One region of the Rummeliibacillus sp. GQ308 genome, then DNA from elsewhere that is predicted to be linked to it. Evidence: riboswitches for the same ligand, from Rfam matches in the RefSeq annotation. Region 1 holds a riboswitch; each other region holds the start of a gene.
What was found. A riboswitch is a leader RNA that binds a small molecule or an ion and turns the genes downstream of it on or off. The one in region 1 is predicted to bind S-adenosylmethionine.
Positions count from the first base shown of each region.

Region 1 (4,846 bases):
TCATGGAAAATTGAATCTTTGATTGGATTAAGACTTGCATCTCGGGCAATACCGTTATTAATAACGCCTGCATCCACATCTTCTAATGCTCTCGGTATTTGAGCAGGAGCAGTAGGAATAAGTTCAATATTTTTAGGGTTTTCAATGACACTATCTTTAATAGAGCCTAAGCCATCATAACCATCTACTAATTTTATAAGGCCAGCCTCCTGCAATAATAATAGGGCTCTCCCTTGATTTGAAACATCATTTGGCAAAGCAATCTTTGCACCTTTTTTGATATCTTTAATGTCCTTCAATTTGTTTGAGTAAACAGCCATAGGTGCTAAACATGTTGTAGCAATTGGAACAAGTTTAAGATTATGTTCTTTAATAAATTGGTCAAAATAAGCAACAGTTTGGAATGAATTGGCATCCAACTCACCATCTGCTAACGCTGTATTTGGAAGTACGTAATCATTAAAAGATACAAGCTTAATTTTGATTCCTTCTTTAGCTGCTTTTTTCGCTACATAATCCCAAATTTGCGTATCTGTCCCCGTAATGCCGATTTTATATGTTTTTGATTTTCCATCTGCCTCCTTACCGCTGGATTCGCTTGAACAGGCTCCCGTAAAAATAACTAGTGACAGCACCAGAATGGATAGTAAACATTTTTTCATTTTAATTGCCTCCTTAGATTAACCTCTTCTTATTTTTTTCGATAAAATGTTGCCAAATGACTGTAGCCCCTGAACCAAAACAATTAGTATAGCTACGGTAATTAGCATGGTGGTCGTATCAAAACGTTGATAGCCGAACGTTATGGCTAAGTCGCCAATACCACCGCCGCCTACGGTTCCTGCCATAGCCGATGCTCCAATCAGACCAATTGTCGCGATGGTAAAATTCACAATAAGTGAACTAAGAGCCTCAGGCAGTAAAAACCTGAAAATTGTCTGAAATGGAGTAGCCCCCATAGCATCTGCCGCCTCTAAAACACCTTTATCAACCTCTAGTAGCGAGCTTTCAACTAATCGAGCAATGTAAGGGCCTGCGTAGAAGACTAGTGGAACAATAGCTGCAGATGTTCCAATAGATGTTCCGACAATGAGCCGGGTAACTGGGATGATGGCTACGAGCAAAATAATAAAGGGCACAGATCGGAAAACATTGATCACTGCATTTAAAACCGTGAATACTGGAAGGTTCTCAATGATCTGTCCTTTACGAGTGACAAATAACAGGATGCCTAGCGGAAGGCCGATAATGATTGAAAAGATAAATGAAAAACCAACCATTTGAATAGTTTGAATTAGCGCTTCAATAATTTGTTCAGAATTAACTAGCATGTGCTACCACTTCCTTGTAAAGAATTTGTTGAGCTTGCATATATGATAATGCTCGTTTCACTTCCGTATCGGCTCCTTGGATTTCAACAATCAGTTTGCCAAAAGGAATACCTTGCAGTTCGGTAATATTGCCGAATAGCACATTGATTTCCACATCGAGAATTTTAGATAACTGTGATAAAAAAGGACTTCCTGTAGACTCGCCGACAAACGTAATATGGAAAATATGATTTAGTGCTTGCTTGCGTTCCATCATATTGAGTATTGATGGTGGAATTTGATCATGCATTACGGTACTAACAAAGTTTTGAGCAGTGTTAGTTTTCGGCGCGGAAAAGATATCAAATACTGTTCCTTCTTCTATCACTTTCCCCGCTTCCATCACTGCCACTCTGTCGCATATTTCTCGAATGACAGCCATTTCATGCGTGATCATTAAAATCGTAATCCCATACTCTTTGTTAATCTTCTTCAAGAGTTCCAATATGGAACCAGTTGTCTGTGGATCTAGAGCAGAGGTCGCTTCATCACAAAGTAGAATTGAAGGCTGTGTTGCTAAAGCGCGCGCTATGCCTACGCGTTGTTTCTGGCCGCCGGATAGTTGATCAGGATAGACTTGAGCTTTGTCACCTAAACCAACGAATTCAAGTAATTCTGAAACCCTTTGTTTGATTTGATCCTTAGGAACTTTACTTAAAATGAGCGGCATCGCTACATTTGCATATACTGTTTTGGAATTGAGCAAATTAAAGTGTTGAAATACCATACCAATGCTTTTCTTTACTTCGCGAATTCGCTTTTTGCTAATGGTTGTTAAGTCATGACCGTCTACTATGACTTTTCCGGAAGTAGGTTTTTCTAGTGAATTTACACAACGAATTAAGGAGCTTTTTCCTGCACCACTGAAGCCGACTACGCCAAATATTTCACCTTTATTAACTTTTAAATTAATCGAATTTAATGCACGTATCTCCTTTCCTCCGCTGTTATACACTTTAGAAACATTTTGGAATTCTATCATCCGTTCAATCTCCTTCCGATTTTTTCAACAAAAAAGTCCTTCTCCATGGAAGAAGAAGGACAGTAAGACATATGACTTCATATGTACGGTAACGTCTTCTTATCTTCCAAGCTTAATCGCTTGCTGGAATTGGCACGGTGCAAAAATGTCCGCTGCCGAGGTTTCAAAGGGCCAGTCCCTCCACCTCTCTTGATAAGAGCAATATTTAATTAAGTATAAGTGGTACATCTGCTAAACTGTGTTTTTAATTCCCCCTTTCAAATTAATTTTGCCATAAAAAAATCCTTCTCCATGGAAGAAGAAGGACACAAAGACATATGGCTTCATATGTACAAATACGTGTTCTTATCTTCCAAGCTTAATCGCTTGCTGGAATTGGCACGGTGCATATGTCCGTTGCCGAAGCTTCACAGGGCCAGTCCCTCCGCTTCTCTGGATAAGAAAAATGATTATTTGATTGATTTTTACTATACATGGTCATTTTTGAATTGTCAATATAAAATAATATTTTAAAAGATTTTTATTTTTCTTATTGCTGTTTCTTTTATTATTAACATAGATTAACGAGGTTTATATATTTATTATTTTTATCTATTTTCAATGATTATTTATCTAATAAACATTATATATTTTAGAAAATTTTGATAAAATGTTATTACCCATATTTTACAAAGGAGTAATTCTATGAAAAAAATACTGACTGTTTTTTTGCTTGTAAGCTTTGTATTTCTTCTTAACTTTTTTATTTTAGGTCCTACTCGTACCTTGCTACCTTATTGGACTTCTTTCTTTATCATTTGTTTAGTCATTACCTTATTTAATTTCTTCCGATCAATGAATAAAAATTTTCCAGTAACATTTATTTTTATGGGTGTTGCATTGGGTTGTTTAGGTTTATGTTTATTTTCTTTTTTGATTACTAGTGGATATGAAATTTACAAATAAAAGAGGAAAAATACTCTTTCCAATTTAAAAGCCGATGAAATTTTACAGCTAAGTAGAATTTCATCGGCTTTTATAGATAGTTTATAGTAAACAAAGTACAAGAAAGAGACTTTAGTAGTTTCGTTTATTAATTATTTTCCAAGCTTATAATCATACTGATACACTACTTTCCCTGTTTCTTTGTTGATTTTATATTGATAACGTCCCGTCCAAGCATAGACAAACTTTGTGTCAGCGAATACTTCTAATGAAGTGGTGGCATTTTCAAGTGGAGCATCTAAAAGTTGCTCCCAAATCAAGTCTCGTTTTGTAAGATCAAGCAAGGCTAAGGTCTGCCGATTATCGTTGCGCTTTTTCTGATAAACAATGAGCTGCTTTTCAACAGGCTTACTTTCAACTAGCCTTACGCCCATTAGCTCGGGGTAAAGTTTTTTTATTTTCTCGCTTCGTTTTTCAACACCTGCTACACTCTCATCCCATCCTACTGGTAAAGTACGTATTTTATCAGCATAACTCGGATCTTCTTTTATTTCGTTCGTAGCTAAATTTAACTTAAAATAACGACCATCTAAGCCGTAAAGATAGACTTTATTTAGACCTTTAATAGAATAGTCAGTATACATGTAGCTTAAATTATCTTCTAATACAGGGAATTTATTCAGAAAGTCTTTTTCGTCTGCTTGCTTTTTCCCTGTTTTTGGATCTATAAAATAAAGGGTTTTCTTTTTATTATTTAACACCAACAGTCCCTCGCTAGTCTCTCCTACTAAGTATTCTTGCCAAGTAGAGATCCTACTCCACAGCTTTTTACCAGTATGAAGATCAATAGCACTCATTAAGAAGCCTTTGAAGTTGGTGGTTATTCCATTTTCTGTTCCATTGGGTGTAGTTTTACTTATTTTAACGACGGATATTGGCTTTTCTTTTAAATCGAAGAGTACAACAGGTGATTCTAGTTCAATTCTTTTGGGTGCGAAAAGTCCATTAAACCCCCATAACAGGCATGAAAAAACGAAAAACACCGTTATTAAAAACGAGCTGAATTTCAAGAACATTTTACCTAGGGATTGTTCTTTTTTCTTCAATTGATAAATTTGGCGAGGTATAAAAATAAATAATGATAGGATAACTAAGGCAGCAATCACTGTTAACAGAATGTAATCAGACCGCCAACCTGTTGGTATCCAATTGGCTAGATAATTTGGCTGCAGGAACTTGAGTAAGGCCGAACCAAGTAGAAAATTAAAGAACAGTACAATAATTAATTTTTTAAAAATCTTAATTATTGAAAAAGGCTCAGTTTCTTCGTTTCTCTTCTTCGCTACTATATAAATCATCTTGATAGGCAAATATAATAAACGGAGGTAGAGTAAGATTAGAGCCGTATTATGTATTATATTAGAATTAAAGTTTAGCAGCATTAGCCACTTTTCAAAAAAATTTGTTATTATATCCATTTTTCAATCCTTTTAATTAATATTTTACTTAATTATATCATTCTCTTCCTATTTCTCACAGTTTTCACATGTTCAAGGCTCAAGATTTGCCT
Region 1 covers NZ_JCAXDQ010000001.1:1,474,149-1,478,994, reverse strand. Annotated here, with positions in the region: gene AC6CHJ_RS07310 (MetQ/NlpA family ABC transporter substrate-binding protein) at 1-662, opposite strand, end outside; gene AC6CHJ_RS07305 (methionine ABC transporter permease) at 681-1,331, opposite strand; gene AC6CHJ_RS07300 (methionine ABC transporter ATP-binding protein) at 1,321-2,352, opposite strand; SAM riboswitch class I at 2,449-2,551, opposite strand; SAM riboswitch class I at 2,695-2,795, opposite strand; gene AC6CHJ_RS07295 (hypothetical protein) at 3,037-3,297, shown strand; gene AC6CHJ_RS07290 (PA2928 family protein) at 3,429-4,754, opposite strand.

Region 2 (4,846 bases), 130 kb from region 1:
TACTTATATCTAGTGTTATCCGTTAAGGATTAGAACTTTTTCTAGAAAATATGGGTGATAACAATAAAAAAAATCAGTAATAGTCTTCTGCGTAAAGAAGAATATTTATTTAACCAAAATAAAAACCGCTTGAATCTTACCATTCAAGCGGTTTTTTTTATTTAATAAGTCTGTAATACGAATGCTTTAAGCAAATCATCGTATTCGCTATTCATATCTTGGTCTGTCTTTTGAATTGTCCATTTACCATCTGTTTCTTTTAAAATGAGTGCATATTCACGACTATCATCTTTCAAACTCGTATTGTTCATAATTTGATCAATACGGCTAAATGTGTAATTTAAAGCATCTTCTTGTGCTTTTTTATATTCTTTATAGCTATATTTATTTTGGTTTTTCTTAGCAAATTGTTCGCTTACTTTTCGAGATTGTTTATAAAGATCTGATGTGTCGAAATTTTTAAAGCTAACATTTACTTTAGCCTGTTTTGAATCACCATAAGCAATTTTATAAGTAGGCTCAATTTTTTTATTTAAAGCGTTTCGGTATTTTTCAATAAACATTTTTTCTAAACGCATGGATGGTGTAAACTCACCAAAGCCTTCCTTCAATTGATTGGCAAGTTCTTCATCAAACTTTTGGCTGTCTGCTAAGACATCATTTGTGAGTAAGGATTTAAAATCTGGATTGTCATTGCTTAAGAAAACTTGATCAACATAAGCTGCTACAGCTTTCTTGGCATTCTCTGAATCATTTTTATACTTCGACGGATCCACTGATACTACTAACTCTTTATGTTTCTCACCTTTGTCATCATAAATGCGCGGTTGATAATGAAGCTCATACTTTTCTTCTTTATTGACAGGGTAAAAGAGGTCACCACTCGCTTTTTTCTCAGGAGAGATACTTCCTGATAGTTCTTTAAAAGATTCTTCATCCGGTGGATTTACATAGACAGAGTCAATTTTTTCATCATCTTTGCTACCATATAAACTAAAGTTTGAAGAATTTACTGGGATTTCATTTTTAGATTTATTTTGGACTGTCACATTTAATTTGAGATATGTTTTTTCATCGGTTTCATCATACTTGGTAATTGTTACATATTCTCCAGAATTAACTTTAAACGCAATATCACTCGCTTCGCTTCCAGATTTGTTTGTTTTTTTGCTGCTTCCACATGCCGCTAAGGCAAAGGTAAGAATAGCCAATAGGCTTAGCAGCCACAAATTCTTTCTGTTAATAGGAAACCCCTCCGTTTTCTTTTTAATTTGCTGAACCAAATGGTAACCAATCTTTCACAATAGAATCATCATTCTAAGGTATTCAACTGCAAAATTTTTGTGAAATGCTTATAAATAAGCAGTGAAAGGGTATGGATTCTTCTAGTTGCCGTATGTATTTGTTCGTATTCCGCCCCTTGAGAAAAGAGACTTTCACTCTCATGAAAGTCTCTTATACATGTCTTGCACGGATGTATGTGAGTAATAGAGAAGCACTAGCCTAGCCAGGATAGCGCTCTTCACTTGAAGAGGTATCCTTTGTATGATGGTTGTGTTTTTCATCTTCAACTTGTTGATTTAACTCCTCCATTGGGATGGGATCAACCGTTTGCATTTCAGGGTCTTTGTCGTAGATACTTTCTTTATCAGACTTTACTTCATCTGGTGTATCCAATGGTCCTTCTTTTAAATTTTCGGCTTTGTCATTTTCTTTCATTTTCATCATCCTTTCTTACTTTACATATAGCCTCAATTCAAAAAGTTAAACCATTTTTTAAACAGAATTCGGCAATTTTTGTGTGTAATCGGTAATAGTGGTGATCAGCTGATGGTTTCCTATAAAGGATAAAATGTATTACTTCTAAATTCTAGTTTTTCTTATAAAATAGTGTAAAATAGAGAAAAAGGAAACAGTACTAAAAACTCTATTTATACTAAAATACTCAGAGGTAGGTGAGTACAAATTGCCAATTTACAATAAATTAGTCCGAGATTTTATCCCGCAAATCATCGAAGGAAAAGGGAAAAAATGTATAGTTGAACAATTGAGTGAACAAGAGTTACTACAGAAAATGAAGCAAAAATTCATAGAGGAAGCCTATGAAGTACAAGAAGCAAAAAATAAGGAAGAGATGAAGGAAGAATTGGCAGACCTTTTGGAACTTATACATACAGCATTAGAAGTTTATAATATTTCATTGAAAGAATTGGAAGAATCACGTTTAGCTAAAGCTGAAAAAAGTGGACGTTTTTCAAAAGGTATTTATTTGGTTGAGGTGCAAGATGAGGAGAATATATAGTTGATTTAAAATCAAATTTAAAAATTTTTAAAAAACATTGACAATTCTGTTTATTGCGTTATTATATATTTATACAAACTTAATATGTTGATTTTCTTATCCAGAGAGGTGGAGGGACTGGCCCTTTGAAGCCTCGGCAGCGGACTATTAAAGTACTGTGCCAATTCCAGTAGCGTAAAGCTAGCAGATAAGAGGAGCGTTTTTTTCGTATGGTATTTCAACCCTCTTCTTATTCATTGAGAAGAGGGTTTTTTCTATTTAGAGGATAGAAGAGTTGGAGTCAATTAGTCAATTAACTAAATGAAACTAAGGGAGAGATTTTGATGACAAAGACGTTAGTAAAAGCACCATTTAGAGCTGATCATGTAGGTAGTTTATTAAGACCAGAAAGCATTCACCAAGCACGTAAGGACTATCAAGAAGGTAACATATCCGCAGAACAATTACATCAGATTGAGACGGAAGAGATCAAAAAAGCGGTGGATAAACAGATTGATGTTGGTTTACAAGCAGTAACTGATGGTGAGTTTCGACGTAGATTTTGGCATACAGATTTTCTTGAACATTTAAACGGTGTTGAAGGATATATCCCAGAACACGGCTTCAAATTTAAAGGAGAAGAAACAGAAAAATATGATGTTCGTAATAACGGAAAGATTTCTTTCAACTCAAATCATCCGCATATTCAAGATTTTCTAGAGTTCAAAGAAATTGTAGGAGATCGGGCAATTCCAAAACAAACGATACCTAGCCCAAACCAATTATTCAATGCTGGCATAAGAAACCTTGACATCTATCCAGATATCGAGGAATATGCGAGTGATATTATCCAAACTTACCGGGATGCAATCCAGGCCTTCTATGAAGCAGGTTGTCGTTATTTGCAGTTGGATGATGTCTATATTGCGGGACTGAATGCTGAGAATATCCCATTTAACGACAGTGGATATTCACGTGAAGAATTGATTAACCTTGCGCTTCGGGTAGCAAATGGAGTGTTAGAAGGCAAACCGGAAGATTTAATAGTAACTACACATTTATGCCGCGGGAATTATCGTTCAAAATGGGCTTTTGAAGGAAGTTATGCTAAAATTGCTCCAACTTTGTTCGCAAATGAAATAGTGGACGGATTTTTCTTAGAATATGATGACAATCGGTCTGGCGACTTCACACCACTATCCTATATTCCAAAGGGCGGGCCGCAGGTAGTTCTGGGAGTATTTACTTCAAAATTCGGCGAGTTGGAAGACAAGGAAAACATCAAAGCTCGTGTAGAAGAGGCAACACAATTTGTACCACTCGAGCAGCTATGTATCAGCCCACAGTGTGGATTCGCTTCAACTCATCATGGTAATATTCTAACGGAAGAAGAACAATGGGCAAAATTAAAGTTTATTGTTGATATATCAAAAGAGATTTGGGGATAAGAGAGTGGGAACAGCTAGTAAAGCTGTTCCTTATTTTGATTAATAGATGATTTACTGATCTAGCTTGGAGTCTAATTCAATTTTAGGGTTAATACTTTTTAAAGTAGCTAAAAATTGCAGCTGCTCCTTTGGAGATACAAGTGCCATTTTATTGTCTGCGTCAAAAATGATCTCCAATCGATCTATTGAAAGGGCAGGGGCAGCAAGCAAATTTTTGGTTTTAGCAATTGATTTAATCTCTTTGATAGGAACTTTCTTTTTGAAGGGGCCACTTCGAATAATCAGGTAGCTTTGATTAACTTTATATCCTGTACAAAACCAGCCCCATATGAGCAAAATTGCTAACGGAACAGTAAAAACAAGGACTACATAATCTCTTACTGCAACAATAGGTGCGAAACAAGCAATGATTGTACCCCAATATAAAGGGTATTGCCATAAATCTTTTTTTGATGGGTAATACATCTTGTTAAATCCTTTCGCTAATTTATTTTTAAAACATTCATATATGGAAATTAATTCTTTATATTACTTTATCAAATGCAGACCCGCATTTCATTCTGTTTTAGTTCCAATAATATGAAAATTCTTTGCATTCCCTTATACTAATAGAAAGAAAGGTATATACAATACATGGGGGTGTCCAAATTGAAAACACGTGTTACAGAGATTCTTGGAATTAAGTATCCCATTGTCCAAGGTGGTCTTGCTTATTTGGCTTACGCTGATTTATGCGCTGCGGTTTCAAATGCTGGCGGGCTAGGACAGATTACAGCCGCTACTTTGGGATCTAAGGAAAAGCTTCGAGATGAAATCCGAAAAGTGCGCACATTAACAGATCGTCCTTTTGGCGTCAACTTCGCTATTTCAAAACATCAAAATGCATATGAAGAGCTTTTAGAAACCGCAATTGAAGAGAAAGTACCTGCTATTTCTATTACAGGTGGTAATCCAGCTCCAGTGTTAAAACGCGTTAAAAATGAAGATATTCGCACTCTAGTCTTGGTTTCAGGAGTAAGGCAAGCTCAGAAAGCGGAAGAACTAGGAGCAGATATATTGATGGCAGTTGGTCAAGAAGGTGGCGGCCATTTAGGACGCGAAGATATTGGCACAATAG
Region 2 covers NZ_JCAXDQ010000001.1:1,608,519-1,613,364, reverse strand. Annotated here, with positions in the region: gene AC6CHJ_RS07995 (DUF4352 domain-containing protein) at 162-1,211, opposite strand; gene AC6CHJ_RS07990 (YczO family protein) at 1,504-1,719, opposite strand; gene AC6CHJ_RS07985 (nucleoside triphosphate pyrophosphohydrolase) at 1,967-2,302, shown strand; SAM riboswitch class I at 2,396-2,496, shown strand; gene AC6CHJ_RS07980 (5-methyltetrahydropteroyltriglutamate--homocysteine S-methyltransferase) at 2,626-3,729, shown strand; gene AC6CHJ_RS07975 (PH domain-containing protein) at 3,781-4,194, opposite strand; gene AC6CHJ_RS07970 (NAD(P)H-dependent flavin oxidoreductase) at 4,378-4,846, shown strand, end outside.
Region 2: linked by a shared signal. The riboswitch ahead of AC6CHJ_RS07980 (5-methyltetrahydropteroyltriglutamate--homocysteine S-methyltransferase) and the one ahead of AC6CHJ_RS07300 (methionine ABC transporter ATP-binding protein) in region 1 are both predicted to bind S-adenosylmethionine.

Region 3 (4,846 bases), 710 kb from region 1:
TTCATCGGGGCAGGAAGCCTTGTGACACAAGGCAAAGTAATACCTCCGAATACGATGGCTTTCGGACGACCAGCTAAAGTTGTACGGGAATTAACTGATGAAGATAAAAAAGACATGGTCCGCATTATCAACGAATATCATGAAAAGGGCCAATTCTATAAATCTGTCCAACAAAATTCAGAAAGATAATAAAAAGATGGCTTCTCTCAAAAGGGAGGCCATCTCTTTACTTTTATTCTTCTTGTTCCTCTCCATTGATGTTGCCTTTGAGTGACTTACCATATTGTCTGTCACGAATTTCCTTTGATAGCGCGAAAGAGGTGTATAAGACAAATATGATCCCTAACCAATAGTATCCCTTTTCGACAAGCTCCCATTCTGTATTCCAAACACTTATCATCCCTATTCCAAATGAAGCAATCGTTGATAAATAACAAAGGAGCAAATATTCATTTGTTACTTTAATTCCGTCGTGCCGATCGCGAATTGTCTTTACAAGTGAAAAAGCAGAAAAAGTAATCCACCCCAACAAAATAGTATAGAATCCTCGCTCAACAAGTTGCCAATCTGTATTCCAAATCGCAACTAAGACAAAACCAAAGCCGGTTAAAAAAGCAGCCCATGTGAGAAAAAAGAATTCATTTTTTTTCAACCATCTCTCCTCCTTGAACTTCTTATTAACTTATTCAAAGAGAGAAAAGGTTATGAACCGAAATTATATTCATCTCTGTGTGCACGGTTTTTATTTTGTCTTCATTTTATTTTTAAAGAATGGTTTGTTCACACCCTATTAAGAATAATGGAGAATAAAAACCAAAAACCCTATCACAAATGTGACAGGGTTCTCATAAGAATCAGCTTATCGCTTCAAGGAGGAAAAACCTCCATAGCATGAAATTCAATTTATTTAAACTTAGCTTTCAATTCTTCAGCTTTATCTGTATTTTCCCAAGGTACATTTAAATCAACACGACCGAAGTGCCCATAAGCCGCTGTTTGTTTATAGATTGGACGGCGAAGATCAAGCATTTTAATAATGCCTGCAGGACGCAAATCAAATGTCTCACGCACGGCTTCTACTAATTCGCTTTCTGTGACCTTTCCTGTACCAAATGTGTCTACAGAGATAGAAACTGGCTGAGCTACACCGATCGCATATGCTAATTGAACTTCTGCGCGCTCTGCTAAGCCTGCAGCTACAATATTTTTAGCTACATAACGTGCTGCATATGCTCCAGATCGGTCCACTTTTGTTGCATCTTTCCCTGAGAATGCACCGCCGCCATGACGCGCATATCCACCGTATGTGTCAACGATGATTTTGCGTCCTGTAAGACCTGCATCCCCTTTTGGTCCACCTATTACAAAGCGGCCTGTTGGGTTAATGAAGTATTTTGTGTTTTCATCCAGTAATTCAGCTGGCACTACATTATTGATTACTGTTGATTTAAGATCTTGTTGAATTTGTTCTAATGTTACATCTTCATCATGTTGAGTTGAGATAACAATTGTATCCACACGTACTGGATGGTTGTTTTCATCATACTCAATTGTTACTTGTGTTTTTCCATCCGGACGCAAGTATGCAAGTTGACCTGTCTTGCGAACCTCTGTTAAACGACGTGCCAATTTGTGCGCTAAGCTGATTGGAAGCGGCATTAACTCAGGTGTTTCATTGCAAGCATAGCCGAACATCAACCCTTGGTCCCCTGCACCAATTGCTTCGATATCTGCATCTGACATTTTTCCTTCACGAGCTTCCAGTGCTTGGTCTACACCTTGTGCAATATCAGGTGATTGTTCGCCAATTGCTACAAGTACTGCTAGGTTTTCTGCATCGAAACCGTATTTACCGCGTGTGTAACCAATTTCAGCTACTGTATCTCTTACAATTCCTTTGATGTCAACGTATGTTGAGGTCGTCACTTCTCCTGCAACAAGGACAAGGCCTGTTGTGACAGTTGTTTCACATGCAACTCGCGCATTCGGGTCTTTTGCAATAATGGCATCTAAAATGGCATCCGAAATTTGGTCACAAATTTTATCTGGATGTCCTTCTGTTACGCTTTCTGAAGTAAATAATCTTCTGTTAGTCATTTGGTTGGTTTCCTCCTAAATCAACGAGATCCTCTCGAAAGTGATACGGTACTCATTACCCATGTCCGTTTAAATGGATTAAACGCCAAGCTTTAGCTGCTTTTTAAACACGAGGATATAGAAAGTGCCCTTACATACATGCTATATATTAATATGAAACAAAATCAATTTGCCTCAATTTTTACACAAAAAAACCTTTCGCTCATTCGCACAATGAGGAAAGGATATGTTTCGTAAGCACCTTTCACTCTTATCGTTCAAGGAATATTCCTTGCATCAGATTAGCACCAGCGCATTTACCACTTGATAAAATGCAGGTTGCCGGGTTTCTTAGGGCCTGACCCTCCACCAGCTCGGGATAAGAGTATCCGTTCTATAGCATATAGTAAGCGAATTGAACAAGAAAGTCAAATTTTCGATAAAAAATAAAGAAAAAAGTTGATTTTTGATGAATTTTGTTGTGTGATGTAGTTAAGCGTTTTCGTAAAGTAAATTAATGAATTAATTTATATAGAAAACTTTTAAAAAATAACGAGTTATTAGTATAGACTAATACGCTTAATGTGTTATACTAATTCTCGAAATGATTAATACTCACCCACTTAGCAAGGGTAATAATATAAAAAGGATGGTACGTACACAGATGAATTCAGTAGAAATTGCGAATGAACTGAATGATTTATTACAAGGGCGCAATATTTTAGAACAGCTTTCAGTTCCACAATTAGTGGAAAAAGCAACTTCACGTGGAGAAGCAATCTTAACGGTAGATGGTGCTGTTCGCGCAGTAACTGGCAAATATACAGGACGTTCTCCTAAAGATAAATTTATGGTAGAAGAAGAATCCTCTAAAGACAAAATTGATTGGGGTAAAATCAATCAACCTATTTCTTCAGAAGTTTTCGATTCATTATATACGAAAGTAGTAGACTATTTAAAAGAAAAAGAAGAAATTTTTGTTTTCAAAGGATTTGCGGGTGCTGACCCTTCATCCCGTCTTGGCATTCGTGTTGTGAACGAATTCGCATGGCATAATTTATTTGCACATCAATTATTCATCCGCCCTACAGCTGAAGAATTAGAAGAACATGAAGCAGATTTCACTATTGTTTCTGCTCCTACCTTTAAAGCTGATCCAGCAGTAGACGGAACATCTTCTGAAACATTCATTCTCGTATCTCTAGAAAAACGCATTATTTTAATCGGCGGCACAGAATATGCTGGCGAAATGAAAAAATCAATCTTCGGCATTATGAATTACCTATTACCACAACAAGGTATTCTGTCTATGCACTGCTCTGCAAATGTTGGTGAATCAGGCGATGTAGCATTATTCTTCGGCCTATCCGGTACAGGTAAAACGACTTTATCTGCTGACAGCAATCGCAAATTAATTGGTGATGATGAGCACGGCTGGTCAGACAATGGAGTATTCAATATAGAAGGAGGCTGCTACGCGAAAACAGTCAACCTTTCTGCTGAAAAAGAACCAGAAATCTATAATGCTATCAAATTTGGCACAGTGCTTGAGAATGTAACAATCGATCCAGAAACACGCATACCTGACTATGATGATACTACATTAACTCAAAATACACGTGCTGCATACCCAATCCAAAATATCGAAAATATTGCAAGTCCATCTGTTGGTGGTCACCCTAAAACAATTATTTTCTTAACAGCTGATGCGTTTGGCGTATTGCCTCCAATCAGTAAATTAACGAAAGAGCAAGCGATGTATCATTTCTTATCTGGCTTCACTTCCAAAATTCCTGGAACAGAACGCGGTGTCGTAGAACCAGAACCAGTATTCTCTACATGCTTTGGCGCTCCATTCTTCCCACTACATGCTTCTGTATACGCAGAAATGTTGGGTGAGAAAATCGATGCTCATGAAGCTAATGTATTCTTAGTTAATACAGGCTGGACTGGCGGCAGCTATGGTGAAGGCAGCCGTATGAAACTTTCTTATACTCGTACAATGGTTCGCGCTGCAATCGACGGCAAGCTAGACAATGTATTCACAGAGCAAGATCCATTCTTTGGTCTATCTATGCCTACACAAATCGAAGGCGTGCCAACAGAAGTTTTAAATCCGCGTAATGCATGGGCGGATAAAGATGCTTATGATCAAAAAGCTAAAGAACTTGCTGGCATGTTCCATGAAAACTTTAAAAAATTCGGCGTCATTTCAAAAGATATTTCTGAAAAAGGCGCGCCAATCGTTTAATTGCTACAACTTATCGCTTACAACCTATAAGTAAATCCAAATCGCAAAAAAATCCCCGACAGGCCAAAAGGCTAGCCGGGGATTTTTGGTTTTTTAATCTGTGTCATCTGGAAAAAATTCTGCTTCTGTATCGTATTTCTTAAACATCTCAAGAATAGGTTCGGCATCTTCTCTCGTTAGTTGATTAAAGAAAATCTCTTCTGCATAATTTCTTATTTCTATGCCTTCTATTCCATGATCATCATGGAACAGAATAGAAAACCATTTTAACTGTTCTTTTGAATCGGCTGAGTGGTGAATAAAATAATCTCTTATTTTATCATTTAAGGTGACACGCTGAATTTTTACTAAGCCTTCATCCTGTGAACTAAAACTGAATTGTTCCAGTTCTTGAATTGCCTTGCTTTCTTCCTTCCAATTTTGCACCTGCAGCTCATTATAGGGTCCAGAATAAGCCTCCCATAATTCCTGCCAGAAAGGATAGCGTTTTTTAAACGGCAAGGTATCACTTTTATGCCT
Region 3 covers NZ_JCAXDQ010000001.1:2,181,428-2,186,273, forward strand. Annotated here, with positions in the region: gene AC6CHJ_RS10920 (gamma carbonic anhydrase) at 1-189, shown strand, start outside; gene AC6CHJ_RS10925 (YiaA/YiaB family inner membrane protein) at 233-652, opposite strand; gene metK (methionine adenosyltransferase) at 904-2,097, opposite strand; SAM riboswitch class I at 2,345-2,462, opposite strand; gene pckA (phosphoenolpyruvate carboxykinase (ATP)) at 2,741-4,327, shown strand; gene AC6CHJ_RS10940 (hypothetical protein) at 4,421-4,846, opposite strand, start outside.
Region 3: linked by a shared signal. The riboswitch ahead of metK (methionine adenosyltransferase) and the one ahead of AC6CHJ_RS07300 (methionine ABC transporter ATP-binding protein) in region 1 are both predicted to bind S-adenosylmethionine.

Region 4 (4,846 bases), on a different contig from region 1:
AATACGTTCATTATACAATGTCAGCTATGGAAAAAACCCGGTTATTTTCATAACATGCGCAAGATATTCAAACAATAGTTTATAAATCCATTGAAAATATACTAAAACATCATATAATCAAAATCAGTTTAAGAAACCTGCACTTTTATATTGATTTAACTTCTTCTAAAAATGTTTACTTCAGACAATCCCACAGAAAAAGCGTTGTCCTCGCAAAGCTACTAAATTAGTGCCGTTTAAATCTTGTACTGCAATTGTTTTGCTTTGAAAAAGCAAAAAAAAAACGGCCTCAGCCGTTTTTTATTGTCCAATTGATTTGGCCATACGCAAGCCAAGATTAACTCGCTACCTAAACAGTCACTTCCAATTTTTTAAGCTCTCCACCTAAATACTTAGCAATTTCAAGCATTCCATAAATATCTCCGTTGGCTTCCGCTTCACTGTTGTAATTGGTATTCGTGTTAATATCATATGTGTAAATTTGGCCCTCTTTATCTTGGATAAACTCTATACCCGCGATTTTAATATCATTGGCTGCTAGCAGACGTTCATATTTCTCAAAAATAGGATGTTCAAACCCTTCTCTAATCTGGAATTTTGCAGGTTTGGCGCTTTCTTCTCCAACAGGGCAGAAAAGATCATCAATTGCACATGCATCGGCAGGACATAATTCAAAGCCTTCAGAAGTGTCCACCCGAACAGCATAAAAATACTTTCCACCAATAAATTCACTACGTGTAATAAAAGCCTCAGGAGACTCGATATATTCCTGCAGCAATGTAATTCCATCGACTGGTTCCTCAAAGCTATCACTATCAATATAGTTTTGCAGAGCATCTACAGACGTAAAAAGCTGTACCCCAAGCCCTTTTCCAGCTCGGTTATGCTTTGTTATAAATTTCTTTGTGCCAAATTCCTCCGCTGCTTTCAGAATTTCTTCTCTTCCTACTGCAGCAATTGTTTTCGGTGTTTTGATGCCGTACTTCTCTAGTTCTAAGTACTGTAAGACCTTACTTACCTCTAGCTGAAGGGCACGGCTTCCATTGATCACTACTCTGCCATGGTGCTCCAACCAAGAGAGAACAGCACTTGTTAACTCTGGAGCAAAGCGGTTGCCTCGTGTATGAGATGAAGCACTCATGCGATTGTAAAAAATCCCTTCAGGTGGAACAGACGTAAGATCAACTGTCCCTCTTACAAGATTCCAATCTTCATAAGGAAGTTCTAACTCTTCTAATCTTTTAAATAGATGTTCTGTCCATTCACTATTCTCATGAATTACGTATATTTTAGACATGATATTCCTGCCCCCTGCTTTTGTTTTCTATGATTATGGACTTTAATTCTTCCACTTTCGGCATAACCTGTTTCGAAAAGCGTTCTAGTTCCTCTAGCTGTGGAGAACATTGTAATAATAGTAAATCAACTCCAGCTTCCTCAAAGGCTATAATTTGATTTGCAATGTGCTCAGGTGTGCCAACTAAATTCGGTCGGATTCCGCGATTAGATACTGAATAATCCTGTAACTGAATTTGATGTTCAAGCTCTGACTTAGATGTAAAGTCTTTAAAGCCTGCATATCCACTTAGATTGCTCACCGTTGTAATTCGTTTTAACTCTTCCTGCGCTTCTTCCTCCGTATCACGGCAAATCACATAGGCTGCCATTCCAATGGTTTTAAAGGGCTCACGACCAGCTTCTTCTCTACGCGTCTTCATATCAGAAATCTTAGCCTTCGCTTCCTCCACTGTATGACCATGAATGACATAAGCATCACACAATGATGAAATGATCTGTTTGCCTTTTTCACTTTCACCGCCAGCATATAAAATCGGATGAGGACGTTGCACTGGTTTAGGCGAAAGCTTTGCCTGATCTATTTGATAAAACTTCCCCTGATATGAAAATGTATCTTCCGTCCATAAGCCTTTCAAAATTTCAATAAACTCTGCCGTTCTATCATAGCGCTGGTCATGTTCAGTAAAATCGCCGCCATATTGCTTCGCCTCTTCAGCCCACCAACCCGAAACTACATTTAATGTGAAACGCCCCTTGCTAATATGGTCAATAGTTGCCGCCATTTTCGCAGTTACAGCAGGATTATGAAATACGGGGCGAACGGCTGCCATGATCTCAATTTTTTCTGTTACTGCTGCCAAAGCTGCCGCCGTAGACCATGCCTCTAACGAATCTTTGTCAGTGCCTTTAATATCATTTAAATATAGTTCTGCGATTAATGTTGTATCATATCCCCACTTTTCTGCTGATTGAATGATTGTTTTCGCATACTCATACGTGGGTGGCATATTTTCTTCCTTTACATTTCTCAACCAACCACCAAAAATAGGCAACCAAAAACCGTACTTCATTTCTCCACTCCTTTTCCTCCTGCTATATATACAAATAAAAAAGTCTCCTCCCGAGATAGGGAAAGAGACTTCTAACAAAACAAGTTTGTCTTCTCCTATCTTCCAAGCTATATGCCTGATGGAATTAGCACAGTATTCTACTACATTAGCAGAACCTGTTGCTGAGGTTTCAAAGGGCCATGTCCCTCCACCTCTCTGGATAGATCGAATTATTTGATTTTTGGAATTTCAACTTAAAATGAATATTACCCATAATATGAACCATTGTCAATAGATTATGCCATTAATCCTAACTAAGTTAATAAGAAAAGGAGGTTTATTATTATTTCTAAGCATTTGAACGATGTTAATCCCTATAGTTAGTGGGTAGTATTAGGATATACTACCATGGGCTACTGAAAAATTGTCAGTACAGCATCCTGTATTTTTATCAGAACCACATGCTATTAGAAAAGAGGAATAACATTGAAACTTTCAGGAAATACAATCCTTATCACAGGCGGAAGTTCTGGAATTGGCTTAGCTTTTGCAGAAAGATTTTTAAAAGCAGGAAACAAAGTGATCGTTACAGGACGGAGAGAAAATGTTCTTCAGCAGGCAAAAGAAAAATTTCCAGAGCTGATCATTCATCAAAGCGATGTAAGCAGTGAATCTGAGCGCATTTCCCTATTCGAATGGGTAACAGAAAACTATCCCGAAGTGAATGTGTTAGTGAACAACGCAGGAATGCAACAACGTTTTAACATATTAAAAGCAGATGCAAAGAACGATTGGGCTTATTTCAATCAAGAAATTACGACCAACATTGAAGCGCCATTCCATATAACGATGCTTTTTGCACCCTATTTCGCTAAAAAAGAAGAAGCCACTTTTATTAACATTACATCTGGGTTAGCTTTTACCCCGATGGTTATCGCGCCAATCTATTCAGCTACAAAAGCAGCATTCCACTCCTTTACGATGAGCTTGCGTCACCAGCTTGCCGAAACAGGTGTAGAAGTGATTGAAGTTGCCCCTCCAGCAGTCAACACAGACCTAGGCGGAGCCGGACTGCATACAAATGGAGAGCCATTAGACGAATTTGCAGATGGCATTTTCAAAGGCTTACAAGAAGGCAAACAAGAAATAGGGTACGGCTCTTCCGTTGAACGACTCCGCATGCCACGAGATAAGTCAGATGAGCACGTAGCCAATATGTATAATGCCATGAAACATACTATTGAATAACATGCTTGAATTAAAAAAGAAAAACTCGCCGCAATCGGCGAGTTTTTTTCTGTAATAGTGGTAAACCAATTCAAAGTATTTTAAGAATCACGGACATGAGTACAGATCAAAAACCGTTTACTTCATAGAATACTAATGTGTGAGATACACAATAACAAAAGAGCGGTAAACAGCACGGCAAACAAGATGCTCTAGCGAAAACAAAAATAGTTGCTACTGTAGAAGCATTATCTAATCGCATTCAATATGTAGTGAATGATTTTGTAAGAATTAAAGCAGTATCTAATAAAATACGTGGTCGTGATAACGCTCTTGCACAAAACATTAAAAAAATGGATAAACAATGTCAACCCATTCATTCAAATACCATCTCATCCCATTCAGATTATCATCTTATGTAAAATAAATTCGCATCTCACACATTAAATTGAGGAGTGTACAACAAATTGTTGTACATTCTTCTTTATATTGTAAACAAAAATATTTTTTATTTTTTGTCCCCTTTTCTCTACTTTCTTCTATTTACTTTATAAAAGCTGAAAGAAGGAGAAAACATGGCACGTTTTGAATATTTAGCACCTTATACATCTTTTACAACTATACAAGAAATGGACGAGTAAGTGGAACAACACATCCGCAAGCATTACTACAATTTGACCACATCCGATAAGTCCGTTCTTTATAAAATGGCTTCGCATGCATTGGATTATCCTGGAAATGGCACCTTCTTTAAATAAGAGTCATAAATTGAATAATTGAATCAGTTAATTCATCGTTCTCAATCTTGCGGTAATTATGTAAATAGGCACATGGTTTTAAATGTATGTTTTGTAATTGAACATTTCTACTTGATAGGATGGATGCGCTACTTCACGGAGGCCACCTCCTAAAGCTGTTTTCACACTTGCCTCTTTCCTTTCAACTTTTTGCACTTCCGACCATTGCTTAAGCTCACCAATCACCACATGATCCTCTGAGCCATCATTCCCTGCAATAATAAAATCAACACGCTTGAAAGTATTAGGAATTTTAAACTCAATCGCAACCGTGGCTTCTTCCGGAATATCTTTATCCCGCATCACATTCGACATCCGTTGTAATGAGTTTTCCCATGAAAGAATTTCTTGCTTCCTAAAATTTAGATTACCATGCTTTAATAGCATGAATTTAATACATGAAAATTACTAGCATGCGCTCTGCCTTTTTATTTCAGAAAACAGTTTGAATTGGAGATTATTACTAATAAATAG
Region 4 covers NZ_JCAXDQ010000003.1:155,097-159,942, forward strand. Annotated here, with positions in the region: gene AC6CHJ_RS13100 (ATP-grasp domain-containing protein) at 350-1,297, opposite strand; gene AC6CHJ_RS13105 (LLM class flavin-dependent oxidoreductase) at 1,290-2,369, opposite strand; SAM riboswitch class I at 2,462-2,575, opposite strand; gene AC6CHJ_RS13110 (SDR family oxidoreductase) at 2,835-3,596, shown strand; gene AC6CHJ_RS13115 (hypothetical protein) at 4,412-4,675, opposite strand.
Region 4: linked by a shared signal. The riboswitch ahead of AC6CHJ_RS13105 (LLM class flavin-dependent oxidoreductase) and the one ahead of AC6CHJ_RS07300 (methionine ABC transporter ATP-binding protein) in region 1 are both predicted to bind S-adenosylmethionine.